DNA from 2 places in the Marinomonas sp. genome. Region 2 is predicted to be linked to the other one. Evidence: predicted binding sites of a transcription regulator. Region 2 holds the regulator's gene; the other holds the start of a gene.
The links. Region 2 encodes FNR, which switches genes on or off when oxygen is low (the NO sensors DNR and NnrR bind a similar motif). Its sites were predicted from a motif close to TTGATNTANATCAA; they were not measured.
Positions count from the first base shown of each region.

Region 1: a site for FNR is predicted at 5,688-5,701, ahead of cyoA (ubiquinol oxidase subunit II). Genes of this name have one in related genera too.

Region 1 covers NZ_OZ245329.1:682,238-689,909, forward strand. Annotated here, with positions in the region: gene ACO05V_RS03115 (alanine/glycine:cation symporter family protein) at 1-1,368, opposite strand, end outside; gene ACO05V_RS03120 (hypothetical protein) at 1,592-2,713, opposite strand; gene ACO05V_RS03125 (pyridoxamine 5'-phosphate oxidase family protein) at 2,960-3,610, opposite strand; gene ACO05V_RS03130 (PLP-dependent aminotransferase family protein) at 3,717-5,213, shown strand; gene cyoA (ubiquinol oxidase subunit II) at 5,981-7,042, shown strand; gene cyoB (cytochrome o ubiquinol oxidase subunit I) at 7,042-7,672, shown strand, end outside.
Region 2 covers NZ_OZ245329.1:2,729,847-2,737,518, reverse strand. Annotated here, with positions in the region: gene ACO05V_RS13090 (hypothetical protein) at 1-251, shown strand, start outside; gene ACO05V_RS13085 (CBS domain-containing protein) at 301-894, shown strand; gene tusA (sulfurtransferase TusA) at 967-1,200, opposite strand; gene ACO05V_RS13075 (alpha/beta family hydrolase) at 1,219-1,815, opposite strand; gene hemN (oxygen-independent coproporphyrinogen III oxidase) at 2,000-3,370, shown strand; gene fnr (fumarate/nitrate reduction transcriptional regulator Fnr) at 3,392-4,153, shown strand; gene ACO05V_RS13060 (adenine phosphoribosyltransferase) at 4,178-4,720, shown strand; gene ACO05V_RS13055 (YfaZ family outer membrane protein) at 4,793-5,356, opposite strand; gene ttcA (tRNA 2-thiocytidine(32) synthetase TtcA) at 5,367-6,206, opposite strand; gene ACO05V_RS13045 (SprT family zinc-dependent metalloprotease) at 6,326-6,805, opposite strand; gene ACO05V_RS13040 (RecQ family ATP-dependent DNA helicase) at 6,841-7,672, opposite strand, start outside.

The DNA of each region.
Region 1 (7,672 bases), 2.0 Mb from region 2:
GTCGTCACGAACTTCTGGGTAATCGTCTGAATTGAACACTGGCGTGTGGGTTTTCAATTGAGTGAAATAGTCTGTGGTTAATTTCACTACCAAGCCAGATAACATCATGATCGCAATCAGGTTAATGGTTGCCATTAGACCCATTGCGGCATCCGCTGCATTGAATACCATTTGCACACTTTCGTAAGCACCCCAAGGGATCATGCCAAGCGCCAAGATGCGTAGAATGAAAATCCCTGGCTTGTTCGCCCATTTTAGGTAAGTCAGCGCGTTCTCTGCGTAGCTGTAGTTACCAATGATAGAAGTGAATGCGAAGAAGAAAATGGCGATAGCAACAAAGTAATGTCCCGCACTACCGATGTGAGTCGTAAGTGCTGTTTGGGTTAAGACAATGTCTGTTTGACCATTTCCCAAGGCACCAGATAATAGAATCATCAAGGCGGTAGCGGTACAAATCAGCAGCGTATCAATGAACACACCGAGTGATTGAACCATGCCTTGGGATGCTGGGTGATGAGGATTTGGTGTGGCAACCGCTGCAATGTTTGGCGCAGAACCCATACCCGCTTCGTTGGAAAACAAGCCACGTTTTACACCGTTTAGCATGGCGCCCAAAACGCCGCCTGCTGCTTGCTCGATACCAAATGCGCTCTTAAAGATTAATGCGAATGCGGCTGGTACTTCAGAAATATTAGTAAAGATCACATACAAGGCTAACAGTAGATATAAAACCGCCATGAATGGCACAACGATTTCAGCAAAACGTGCGATTTTCTTGATGCCGCCGAAGATAACAATCGCCGCTAGTAGCATTATCACGATGCCAGTTACGCTGGTGTCTATACCAAATGCGCCTTCCATTGCACCAGCGATAGAATTTGCTTGAACCGCGTTGAACACCAAACCAAAGGCCAAGATAAGCGCCAGCGAAAATATTGCGCCAGCCCAAGGTGCTTTCAAGCCTTTGCTGATATAAAACGCTGGGCCGCCGCGTAATTGACCATTTTGATCGCGCATTTTGTAAAGCTGAGCCAAGGTGCTTTCCGCGTAGGCGGTTGCCATCCCAATAACGGCCACCACCCACATCCAAAAAATGGCCCCTGGGCCACCTGCATACAATGCGACAGCAACACCTGTCATGTTGCCAGTTCCGACGCGAGAAGCGAGGCTAGTACACAGAGCTTGAAAAGGAGAGATACCGCCACGGTCGGATTGTGGTGCTTTAAGAACAGTACGAATGAATTCAGGAAAACGACGGACCTGAATGAATCCTAAGCGTAAGGTGAAATAAACACCCACTGCCAGCAGTCCATAAATGAGGATATAACCCCAGAAAATATTGTTTAAAAAGTCGATGATAGCGGCCATGTAGGGCACTCCCTTTGTTCGATAGAATTATCGTTTTATTGTTCGTGGGTTGAATACTAGAAAGGCTTTTTTGGGTAAAAAAAGCTCCCTAAGAAACGCGCAGAGTCGTAAAAAAGTGTGCAAGGGTAGCGATTTTATGGAAAACCGCAAGAAAAAAACCACCTAGATGCACATAAAAAGTGCATCTAGGTGGTTTGGTTTTAAGATGATCTTGTCAGCCAGATTAACTAGCCAAGTAGTTATGTCCTTGATTCAACGACAAATAAATCTTGTTTCTCAGTTCGTTGGCAAGGCTGGTTGGGACGCTTTTGGTTGGATGCCGTAAACTTATTCGTAACAGTAAATTAACCTGCGATGAGGTCATTCCTAGTCTTTCAACGGCGGATTTTGGTAATTGCTGGTACTCCGTTCGAGACAGTAATTGCAGTTCTTCGAGCCAATGGGCTTGTTCTCCCAAAGTGACACGAACTTGATCGCCGATAATGTCCATATCGGTGTCTTGGTCCACCACAATTGAAATATCACGCTCGGCTTTGGGTTGTCGCGAGACGGGGCGCCAAGGGGATAAATCGAGCATTTGTTGTTGGATCCGGGGATCTGGGTCCCGAAGCAGTCGAATATCAGGAAGGCCTTTGCGCAGCATCAGCACTCTGTCTAAACCTAATCCGATGGCGACGCCTGTGTAGTCATTGCTTGACCAACCGTTCCTGTCTAATAAGTCTGGATCGATATTGCCGCACTCACCTACTTCAATAAGAGCTTGGCCTTCAATAGCATCCAATTGCACACCATTTATCGTATAAGGATGCGGCGATTTGGATTGTTGTACGACATGATGAGGTAATAGGGTCTTCATTAACGCCGCAATGGACTCGCTTAATATCTGTTTGTCTTCGGCTTGCGCTTTTGGCATGACGATCCAGATATCCAATTGATGTGGCTCCGCACAGTGCCAGCGATCAATGCAATCGCGACGATAAACCAAGCCATGAGTTATTAAACCAAGCGACGCCGGGCGCATACTTTGCCAGCTACTTAACCAAGTTGGCACCGCGCTGGACGTTTGCGTTCGGAGCATCAAGCTATCTGAAACATAGCGACTGTAACGAATGTCTCTTGATGCACCATCGGTAGGATAGCCAAGCGCGTCGTAGTTTTCATAGACAGGTACAATAGGATTAGCGTTGATGCGCTGTAGGTAACAGGGCCAAAGCGATGCGACAGCGGTTTCCGCGTCACTAATGAGTTGCTGCATTGCATGAATGCCGTGTTTTGGATTGGTTAGATCACGCAGGGAAAGTGCGCTAAGTAATTGTTCGTGGGTAAGATAATTGTGTTTAGACATTATAAAGCTCCATAAATCCAAGATAAAAAATCAGTGCCATCTGTTTGGATTCCTCCGAGTCAGGACTCGGAGAGAGCTTGTCTTTGAAAGGTTATTTCAGAAAGAACAAAGCCGCCGTGTCCAGTTTAGGGACTCGGAGGCTGATAAATCGATGTGATCGTGCGAGTAAGATGTTCATGATTTAGATCCTAGCAGGCTATCTCTTACGGAACAAGATCCGATTTACTTGACCTTGTTCCAACGTTATTACACTGCGTTCGGCGCCTTGGGTTCTGGATAGTCTTGACTCTGAATGGGGTCTTTTTGCAGTTCTCCCCAATGTCTTTCTAACGGCATGACGCCAGCCCACACTGGCCAGTCGTTATCGGCTGGGTCATCGACTGGAGGCTCGGCGCGCATTTTGACTGAGGCTTCGTCGATTTTGATCCGCACAACGCCAGTGGCTTTGATTTCTTGCTCATTGACTGGGCGTAACGTTTCCCAACGACCTGGGCTAACTTTTTCTAAGAAAAGTTTGAATTGACGAACTTTTTCTTCTTTGTCCTCAATGAGTTCTGGCACACCAAATAAGGTGACAGAACGATAGTTCACAGAATGATGCATGGCGGAACGCGCCAAAACTAAGCCATCCAATAGACTGATGTTAATGCAGACTTTTTCCGGTTCGTCGATTGGCCCTTTGACATTGCGGGCTTTCGAATGAGCGTGCCAATAGAAATAATCCCCTTCGCGCCAATGGCTGGTGGGGGTGACAAATACTTGGCCACCTTTGGTTTGCCCGACATGACACATTAGCGCCGCATCAATAATGTTTAACGCTAGGTCTTTGTCATAAGAAGCACGGTTTGGCCCGCGTTTTACTTTACTTAACGGGGTTTCTTCTAACGACTGGCTCATAAATTCGCTCCTTGTATCTCAATGGTTGATTGTCTATAACAAGACTGTAGTGAAAACTGGCTTCTATAAAAATAGCCAGAATGAAGATAAAAAAGCAGGCCAGATTATGAAGTGCGCGATAGCCAGTTTACGTTTCTCATTAGAGGACGGCACACCCTATTACCAACAGTTGATTGAACAAATCCAACAAGGCATTGTGTCAGGGGAATTATCGGTTGGTGACAAATTGCCCTCCTCACGTTTTTTGGCGGGTTCATTAGGTGTTTCTCGAAGCACCACGTCACGAGCTTATGATCAGTTAATCGCGGAAGGCATTTTAACCAGCGAAGAAAAACGCGGTGTTTTTGTTGCGGCTTTGCCTATGGTGAGTCACCGTACGACGACACAATCCAATTCTTCCTATTTACCTGTTAATAAAGCACCAGTGAAACGAGCGTTTGATGCGGGAGCTGATGTGTCTGTTTTTCCTACCAAGGAATGGGCGGCAAGCATGCGACGTAGCTGGCTCAACCCAGATTTGATGGTACTGGAAGGCGGATATAGCACTGGCTATCCGGATTTAAAAATGGCGATAGTCGACTATTTGTATCGTGTTCGTGGTCTTGAATGCTCAGCAGAGCAAATTATTGTGACGGCTGGCAATCGGGACTCGTTACTTTTATTACAACACGCGATTGCGTCGTTGGGGGATTCTGAAGATTTGCCAATGAAGTGGTGGTTAGAGGAGCCGACTTATCCACCAATTCGTCAGGCCATTCCTTCATATGCTAAAGCGGGTGCTCTTTTGATTGATGAAGATGGGCCTTGTTTGCCAGAGAGTGAACATGTTTCCAATGTGGCGATTGTGACGCCTAACCGCCAATATCCCCTTGGTGTGAGCATCAGTGCAGCGCGACGACAGCAATGGTTGCAAGCACTGCAAAATGATTCTCCAAGCTGGTGGTTGGTAGAAGATGATTACGATAATGAATTTGTCTATCAGGGGCGAAGTAATATGCCTTTTATGCAAACGGCGAGTGTTCATGAAAAGGCTAGAGATCGTGTTTTCTTTGTAGGAAGTTTTTCGAAAGTGCTGTTTCGTGGCTTACGGCTTGGCTTTATTGTCGCCCCGACGAAACATATCGCGGCTTTGCATAAAAGCCAGCGGGTGCTAGGTTCATCAGCGTCCTTGCCTATCCAGCCTGCGGTGGCGGACTTTATGCTTCAGGGACATTTTGATCGGCATGTGAATCGAATGCGTCGGCATTATCGACTTAAACGCGATCTTCTATTAGCACTCCTAGAGAGCCATTTAACACCTTGGTTTGATTGGAAGAAACCTCGTGGCGGAATGCATGTTCTAATTGAATTAAAGCCTAATTGTGCCCCTATGTTAAAAACTGAGATGGCGTTAGATCAGTTTATAGCCCAAGAGTTAGGCTTTGACGATGTGCTGCTTTCAGCTTTGTCTAAGCATTATGTTTATGAACAAAAAACATCTAATAGTGGGCGGCTTGGCTTTTTATTAGGTTTTAGTGGTCCAAAAGAGGAAGAAATGACGCATATAGTGAACATTCTTCAGAATTGGTTGCTTGCGCATTTGCTTGTAAAGAAGGCTGACTAATTGTAAGGAAATCGTCTTAGAAGGGTGCTAATCTCAGTGTCTTAGGGCTAAGTGGCTATAAATTGATCAGGGCAAGAATGTGAATTTTTATAAAAAGACAGTGAAGCAAAGGTGAACAAAGGCTAAACTAGACTTTGTATGGCTGTATAATTTTTGCTATATTTCGCACACTTAAATTCGTATGAAGCGAGTAAAAACGACATTTTCACTTTTGTTTTTATGAATCGGATGGATAAATTGAACAAATTTCAAGACATTCTGCATCATTATATGCGTTCGATATCCAGTATCTTGGTGGATTCTTTACGCCCTGTTATTGCTGTGTCTTGCTTGTTTTTATGTTTCTTTATACTTATTGCCACACCCTCCTCTGTTAATGACCAAAGCGTTATTAATATTGACCCTATTTTTAATGCGGGGCTATTTTATAGCCTCGTTTTTATAACTCTATTATTGGTTAGTTATTGGTTCGTTATGACCAATATCAACCCCGCTCGCCAGAAATTGGCCTTCTCTTTATTTCGTGTATTTGCTCCTAATGAGCAATTGAGTCGTGTTGAGGCACGATGCATGATGAGATGTGGAGCTCCCCTTTTCAGATTTAGGTGATCCAAAAAAGCCATTATCGCGTTAATGTTATTAACTAGGTACTGGTCTTTGTGCTGTTTTCAGTGTGGTGATCTTTACTGAAATACCCGGCTTTTGCCGGATTTTCGTTCTGTTGCTTGATGTTCAAGTGGCAGTTTTGTGAACCTCGGGGTTAGAGGATGATTCTCTTGTTAACTCGTATCCTTAGTAAAGTCGCTTTGGCGCTAATGGTGGGCTTGCTCGCCGGTTGTCAGGGTGGTGTGCTCGATCCTAAAGGGCAAGTAGGTATTGAAGAGAAGCAACTAATTATTGTTGCGACTTTGTTGATGCTGCTTGTTGTGATTCCTGTCATCTTCATGACACTTTATTTCGCTTGGAAATATCGTGAAGGTCGTGACGAAATCTACGAACCTAAATGGTCGCACTCCACAAAAATTGAAACCATTGTTTGGGCTATTCCAATTGTTATCGTGATCATTTTGTTCGTGATTACTTGGAAATCGACTCATGCACTCGATCCTTATAAGCCGTTGAAGTCGGATAAAGATCATATCAACGTTCAGGTCGTTTCGATGAACTGGAAGTGGTTATTTATCTATCCGGATCTTGGTATTGCGTCTGTGAACGAGCTGAGATTCCCAGCAAATGTTCCTGTTGCTTTCCAAATTTCTTCTGAAGGCACAATGAACTCGTTTTTCATCCCTCAATTGGGTAGCCAAATCTATTCAATGGCGGGCATGGTAACTAAGCTTCACTTGATCGCAAATGAACCTGGTACATTTAAAGGTATCTCTGCGAACTACAGTGGACCTGGTTTTACTGGTATGAAGTTCAATGCTATTGCTGAGCCTACGGAGGAAGATTTCTACAAATGGGTAGAAGGTGTGAAAGCTGGCTCTCATGACGTTATTAATAACGGCGTGTTGAATCAAATTTCCTATGACAAGCTTGCTGAATATGACGCAGATCCTCATCACAAGCATGAGGCAACGCCTGTTCAGTATTACAACTCAATTGAGCCAAGTATTTTCATGGATAACGTTATGAAATTCATGAAGGATCACGGCCAAGTTGAATTGCTTAAAGGCACTTCCTTTGAACCTAAAATGATTCACGGTGATTCTAACCATGGCGAGATGAAGCATGGCGAGATGAAGCATGGCGAGATGAATCATGGGGAAATGAACCACGAAGCATCTGAACACTCATCTCACGAGATGCATACGGGGGAAGACAAATAATGTCTATTCTAGGTAAATTATCTTTAGATGCGATTCCGTTTCATGAGCCAATCTTGATTGCGACTTTCAGTGTCGTTGCTCTTGGTGGATTGATCCTTGCATTCTTACTGATTAAGTACAATTTGCTTGGTACTTTGTGGAACAACTGGTTAACGTCAGTTGACCACAAACGCCTTGGCGTCATGTACATAGTGCTTGCTCTTGTCATGCTGCTCCGTGGTTTTGCGGATGCTGTTATGATGCGTTTGCAATTGGCTTTGTCTACTAATGGTGGGGAAGGTTACTTACCTCCTCATCACTATGACCAAGTCTTTACGGCTCACGGCGTTATCATGATCATCTTTATGGCGATGCCATTCATGATTGGTCTGATGAACATTATTTTGCCTTTGCAGATTGGTGCTCGTGACGTAGCGTTCCCATTCCTAAACAACCTTAGCTTCTGGCTAACGGCTGGTGGTGCGATTCTAGTTAACATTTCTCTATTCGTAGGTGAATTTGCTAAGACAGGTTGGGTGGCTTATCCACCTCTAGCTGGTTTGCAATTTAGTCCGGATGTGGGGGTTGATTACTACATATGGGCACTACAGATATCCGGGATAGGGACGACCTTAACCGCTGTTAACTTCT
Region 2 (7,672 bases):
TATCTCAGCGCGCCAATGCTCAAGAGGCAAATCAATTTCGTTGGCTGGAACCTAATGTAGAGCAAAAATGTGACGAAGTCGTTGTCCCAGATCAAGGCAATGGTTCAGACAGCGGTTGTGTCATATTTATTCGGTTTCGCACCCAAGTTTCTACTTTAACTCCTACACCTTTTCTACATTACCGCTTACCCGTTATTACTAAAATCAGTGGTAACATCAACCCAAGAGCCCCGCCTGTTTCATTGATATAACTCACCCAATATCTGTCTATATTTTTTATTATTACGCTGGGGATTTATCATGAAAACATTAACTTACGTATCTACAAAAGACGTTAACGCTCTTACTTGGCCGGCCACTACAGAAAACATAAATCTTTATTCTCCTGCTTTATCCGTTTTTACTGATTTCCAGACCGCGGGTCCACGAGTGATTGAATCTAATACTCGTGCTGATGAATTAGTTCAGTTGATGAGAAAAGAACATGTACGCATGAAAATCGTAGTAGATACTGACAATCACTTTGTTGGCGTTATTAGTCTTGAAGATTTATCTGAAGATGTGTTTATCAAACAAGTGGCTAATGGCTTTCAACGCTCAGAGTTGATGGTTGCTGACTTGATGAGGGCGAAAGAAGCATTGCTTGCCCTATCTTACACATCCCTTAAACATTCAGATATCGAGTCACTCTTGTTTAGCCAACGAAATAATAAACTACAACATTTGCTTGTTATTGATGAAGGCACGAAAGCAATACGTGGCTTAATCTCGTCTAATGATGTTGCTCGCCAGCTACGGTTAGATATTGACGTTGCATTTTCTAGCTTTTCGCAGACTTACCAAAGCGCTGTTCTTGGTCAAAAAGATCAATCTAAAAAGCTAAAAGTGGCTTAAGTTAGCCAAAATTAATTTTATCAACCCATTAAAACCCCAAATTATATATAATTTGGGGTTTTAATGCTCAAACTAGGCTTCTTTCTTTTCGATCCAATAATAATAAATATCCCCTTCTTGCTCACGCTTAATAAGGTTGTGACCAAGAAATTGGCAGAATTTAGGGATATCTCTTGTCGTTGATGGATCAGTTGCAATAACCTTTAGTACATCTTTTGCCAAAAGTTTTCGCATCTCTACATGAAGCATCATAACGGGTTCGGGGCAAAGTAAATTTGTTGCATCAAGCAGCGCTTGGTGTTCCATAATATTTCTCTCAATAAGTTAAGCTTCGGTTTCGATATTCTTTTCTAGCCAATTTTTGGTGTAGGCTGCTATTTCTAAAATCGTATCTTCGATACTGGTATTGTATTTTTTTAAGGCTTTAAAGTCATGATCTGCACCTTCTACCCAAATAATGTCTACATTCTCTGGTAAGGATTGCTGACTTACCCACTCATAGGAACCAAGTTGATCCCTAGTCCCTTGAATAATAAGGCATGGCGATTTTAATTCATCAAGAAAAGCAAGACGGTGTTTTTCAGGCTTTCCTGCCGGATAGAAAGGAAAACCATAGCAGACGATAGCCTTCACCATAGGAAGATCCGAGAGTTGTGTAGCGACTCTCCCACCCATGGATTTTCCTGCGACAATACAGTTTTTTTCATTCGCAATGCACTCGGCATACTCAGGAACAAGAGTGGTAAACCTCGGTGGCGGCCTTTTCTTTCCGGTACGTTCTTGTTCTTGCATGTATGAAAAAGTTACTGGTATGACAACCTGTTGTCGTTGCTCGGATATAGCATTGCAAAGCAGTGTTAAAAAAGTGCTGCTGTGACCTGCGCCAGCACCGTGAGCGAGATAAAAAGGAAGAGGATTCATGTCCATAAGAGTCAGAAATGTTATTAGATCAGAATAGGAAGACGGTTAAAACCTTGCTAGAGGTATTATTGCCGACAATGCAGGAAAAGGTTTTATCTACAGTATGGAAATCCTTGATCTGGGTCAGCAAATGGCTTTTCACTAAAGTGTAAACTCCTATTAGAAATTTTAATAGGAACACATCATGATTTGGGATTCTTCACTTATTGCTAAGTACGACCTATCTGGGCCTCGCTACACATCTTACCCAACGGCACCACAATTCGACTCAAGTATTAGTAAAATTGCGCTTATCGATAAGATGTTAATGCCTTCCGAAGCACCTCTTAGTCTATATTTTCATATTCCGTTTTGTGCTCATCTTTGCTATTACTGCGCTTGCAATAAAATTGTGACTAAGAAGTATGAAAAAGGTGCTGAATACGTTGAGTTGCTAGGTGAGGAAATGAGATTACGCAGCCTCATGCTCGATCACACTAGAGAGGTAACTCAGTTGCATTTCGGTGGCGGCACACCTACTTTTTTAACAGAAGAATTAATTGATGTGCTGTTTGACAATATTCAACAACATTTCAATTTAATTAACGACGGAACACAAGATTATAGTATCGAAATAGATCCTAGAGAAATTAGTCGATCTAAGCTGAAATTGTTAACTGAAAAAGGAATTAATCGAATTAGCATTGGTGTGCAAGACTTTGACATCAAGGTACAAGAAGCTATTCACCGGGTTCAGCCTATCCAGATGGTAGCGGATCTAGTTGTAGATGCTCGAGCACTAGGCATTAAATCCATTAATTTCGATCTGATTTATGGTCTACCTTATCAATCAATTGAAGGTTTTAAAAAGACACTAGATCAAGTGGTTGAATTATCGCCAGAGCGAATATCGCTTTTTAATTATGCTCATCTACCGGATCGGTTTAGAGCGCAAAAGCGCATTTCAGATGAAAGTCTACCATTATCAAGCATGAAGCTTGACTTGTTAAAAATGAGCATCGAGCATTTGATCTCTGCTGGTTATGAATATATCGGCATGGACCATTTTGCGAAGCCGACAGATAGTCTGGCAATAGCGCAAAAACAAGGCAAGCTACAGCGTAACTTTCAGGGCTATACGACGCATGCTGGTACCGATTTAGTCGCTTTTGGAGTTTCTGCTATCAGTGATTTAAATGGTGTTTATATTCAGAACCATACAGACTTATCAATTTATAGGAGTAGTATTGAGAAAGGTCAACTGGCAATCGCTAAAGGATATATTAGCGATCTAGATGATAGAATTCGACATCAAGTTATAATGACGTTAACTTCACAATTTGAGTTGAACGCTGCTAGCATTGAGCAAAAATACAATATTCGCTTCTTTGAATATTTTGCTGAAGAGGTACAAAATCTAACACCCATGGTGGAAGATGATATGTTGGATATTAATCGTAGTGGAATGCAGACCACTATTAAAGTGACAGAACGCGGTAGATTACTAATTCGCTGTATTTGTATGGTTTTTGATAAATATCTTAATAGCGCCATAAAATACTCAAAAGTTATATAGATCGAGATCAGGGAGATTCAAATGTCAATGACACACACACAGTCACGATTCAATAGTACGCTTACTTCGCAGTGTCAAAACTGTAGCTTAAGTGCTCTTTGCCTTCCAATTGCATTGGCAGATGAAGATATCAATCGACTAGATCAAATTATTGAGCGAAAAAAGCCACTTAAAAAAGGCGAATTTTTATTTCGACAAGGTGATGCGTTTGATTCCGTTTACGCTGTTCGCTCCGGCACTTTAAAAACGTTTAACATCACTTCAGTTGGTGAAGAGCAAATCACGGGGTTTTATTGCCCAAGTGAACTAGTTGGTTTGAGCGGCATTGATTCAAACGTCTACCCTGTTTCTGCAAAGGCGTTGGAAACCACAACAGTGTGCGAGATTCCTTTTAGCCATCTTGAAGAGTTATCTTCACAGATTCCTTCTTTGAAGCATCAAATATTTAAGGTGATGAGTCGAAAAATATCCGACGACCAACAGATGATGGTTTTGTTGGGGAAAAAGAATGCGGATGAAAAAGTCGCTTCTTTCCTATTGAATCTATCTAATCGATTCAAAAAACGTGGCTATTCAGCGAGCTCATTCCGTCTATCCATGTCTCGCGGTGAAATTGGTAATTACCTTGGTCTGGCGGTTGAAACGGTTAGTCGAGTTATTACTCGTTTTCAAAAAAATGAATTAATACATGTTGATGGTAAAGAAATAGAGATAATTGACTTCCCTGAAATACAAAAACTCGTTGGGGTTGCCAGTGACTGTGGTAAAATCGCGCGCATTTAATTAATAAAATGAGGCTCTACTGGAATGCTTTACGACGATTTTTACGTTAAATCACTGATACAAACAATAGAAGACTGGCCTAAGCAAGGCATTAGCTTTAGAGATATCACCCCCATTTTTAGTGACCCTAAAGGAATGAGAATGGTTGTGGATGCTTATGTGCATCGCTACATAGCTAGTGATATTACTCACATAGCATGCATCGATGCTCGTGGCTTTTTGATTGCCGCTGTTTTGGCTTATGAACTACAAAAGCCACTTATCTTGGTTCGTAAAAAAGGTAAGCTTCCAGGTAAAACGATTTCACAGAAATACGCATTGGAATATGGTGAAGCCGAGCTAGAGATTCAAGAAGGCGCAGTTAAGGCGGGTGATGAGGTATTGTTATTTGATGACTTGATCGCTACTGGCGGCACTCTATTGGCAGCAATTAAACTATTGACCAATCAAGGCGCTAACATCAAAGAAGTGGCAGCTATTATAGATCTGCCTGATCTAGGTGGAAGCCAGAAGCTGAGAGATAATGACATTCCCGTTTTTAGCCTATGCGCTTATGATGGTGAATAATATCGTTATATAAATAAAAAAGGTGGCTTTCAAGCCACCTTTTTTATTTATCAAATTGCTACACTTTGCAGATTAGAAATCTACAGTTGCACCAATAGCAAAGCCATTATTTGCTTCTTTGCGAGTATCGTTGTCATAAATAATCTCTGTTTTGCCATAACTAATAAAGGCTCGTGCATTTCGCATAGTCATGTACTCTGCACGAAGCTCGTAGACATACATGTGATCAAGGTTAGTGAAAGACAAAACCTGAGGTGCGTAATATAAAGAACCAAAGATACTTAGACGGTTTGCTTGAGGAAGTGTGTAGCGATACCAGCCACCTAAAGCAAGAGCAACAGATACATCATCGTTATCTTTTAGGTCAGCATCTACACCGTACAATCGCACTCCAAGACCAACCTGCAATGGACCGCTGGTATCTGAATCTTCAACGCCCAAACCTATATGTGCGGTAGTGACACTTTTGTCTTTATCATAGGACATTCCTGCACCTATTCCAAAAGTTCCCATATTGAAATTCAGGCCACCTTTCACGGTCTCATTGGTTAATGCTACATCAGCAGTTGAAGCATTAACGATTGACGATCCTAAAATACCGACGGCTAGTAATAGGGTTTTATGAGTAAAGTTCATTTCTATTATCCTATAATGAAATAATATTTAATCGGTCAAAAGCCGCTGGCGACTGCTTCAACCCTTTAAAGTCGAATAAGTTTGTGTCTGCTAAGTGAGATGGTACTACATTTTGTATAGCAGAGAACATTGTCTCTGTTCTTCCTGGAAATTCTTTTTCCCACTTCTGCAACATATCCTTTACAACCTGCCGCTGTAGATTCTCTTGTGAACCACAAAGGTTACAAGGAATAATTGGATATTCCTTCATTTTAGCGAAGGCTTCAATATCCTCTTCCTTACAGTAAGCTAGAGGGCGAATAACGATATGCTTTCCATCATCGCTTAATAACTTTGGCGGCATAGATTTTAATTTACCACCAAAAAACATATTTAAGAACAATGTCTCAAGAATGTCATCTCTATGGTGGCCAAGCGCAATTTTAGTTGCCCCAATTTCTTCTGCGAAACCGTACAAAGAACCTCGGCGCAAACGAGAGCATAAGCCACATGTGGTTTTTCCTTCTGGCACGATCTCTTTTACAATACTGTAAGTATCACGTTCTAATATATGAAAATCCACTCCTAGCTCTTCCAGATAAGCAGGTAAAATATGCTCTGGAAAACCGGGTTGCTTCTGATCAAGATTTACTGCAATGATACTGAAGCTAATAGGTGCGCTAGCTTGCAGATTTCGCAAAATCTCCAACATAGTGTAAGAGTCTTTTCCTCCAGATAAACACACCATAACCTTATCACCCTCTTCAATCATATTGAAGTCAGCAATAGCTTGGCCAGTTAATCTGCGAAGGCGTTTTTGGAGCTTATTCAGCTCTAATTTTTCTTTAGGTCGAGTAGATAAATCCATCATAAATACGCTATAAACAAAACGCGCCTATACTACTATAAGGAGGCAACTATCGCATTAAAAATGGACAATATAAGACAAAAGTAGGTAAAAATTCACTTTCTATGTATTTTTAAAGGTAGTCACTTAGTTTTGTTTATAAATTGTAATGTTGTGCGACACTTTTTGCAGATATACTCAACACCTTTCTGGACCCTGGTGTGGCGTTGTTTAGTAAATTGGTGCTTTTGACAGGAGCAATGGTATTCGTAGGCTTGCTTTTGCGGAGGGACATCAAATGTATGCGTTCGGCTGGGGCGAATACCATACACTTTTAACATAACTGCTTGCCATTCTTTTCCATGGGGCTTTACCGTATTACCATAAATTTGAAAAACAATAATGTGAGCGACTTCGTGCGGCACAACAGTATCTAAGAATTCGACAGGATTTTGTTGATACATAAATTGATTAAATCGCAATTCATTTTTATGCAAATGAGCTGTACCGGCAGCTCGGCCTCTTTGCTTTAAGTTACAAGCTGAGCGCTTAAACCTATTGCCAAAGAAAACATCGGCTTTATCAAAACACTCATTGGTCTTCTGAATAACGATGCTCAACACATCTTCTTCGTCAATTAAGCTTGTCTGTCGAGAGCTTAAGGACATAATGCAACGGCCTCTTGTGAATCCACCTCATGGAGGATTTTGATGAGTGTTTCAGCAAAACCTTCCACTTTTTCTTTTGATAATCCAGTTAAACGACTTATTGACGCCACAGAGTTCGGTTTATGCAAACAAATTAACCTAAGTTGAGTGTCGCTTAAGTTGATCTGACCGTGACTGTATTTCCAAGCCAATATTTTATGCCAATTTATACTGTCTATTGCAAGGTGCTCTTCTTGGAGAGCCGGGTAATAATGCTCAGTGGGAATAATAATTTGAGTTTTCCCCTGTAGCACGCTCCGCGACTTTTCGTTTATATGTACGGTAAATACACTAAATGCGCCAAGTGTTATGTACTCATATGCAATTAAGTGCCTGATGACAGATTTCCATTGCACCTCACTTAGTTCTTTGCCTTTGCCAAATAATGGTAGAAATTCAGCATTGATTGAACTGACAGGCTTGGTTTTTTTCCCAAGTAAAATTTGGATAAGCAATGAAAAAGGTTGCAGCCCTTTGGTATGATAAATCAAGGATAAAAGCTTCTGACTGGCTGTCGTCATGTTTTGTTCAGATTTGTTAGAAAGGCAGCGATCACAATGCTGACAAGCTGGAATGCTCTCATCAAAATGTGATAGTAAATTTTGTCGTCTGCAACCTCGCCCTTCTAAAATTCGAAATAAACTGCCTAAATGTTGTATTTCTCTTTCTGCAGCCAAAGGCTGTAATGCCGCCAACTGTTGTGCTTGCAGCATATCTTGCAAACCATATAGCAATAGGGCCTTTGCGGGCTTTCCATCACGTCCAGCTCGTCCTACTTCCTGA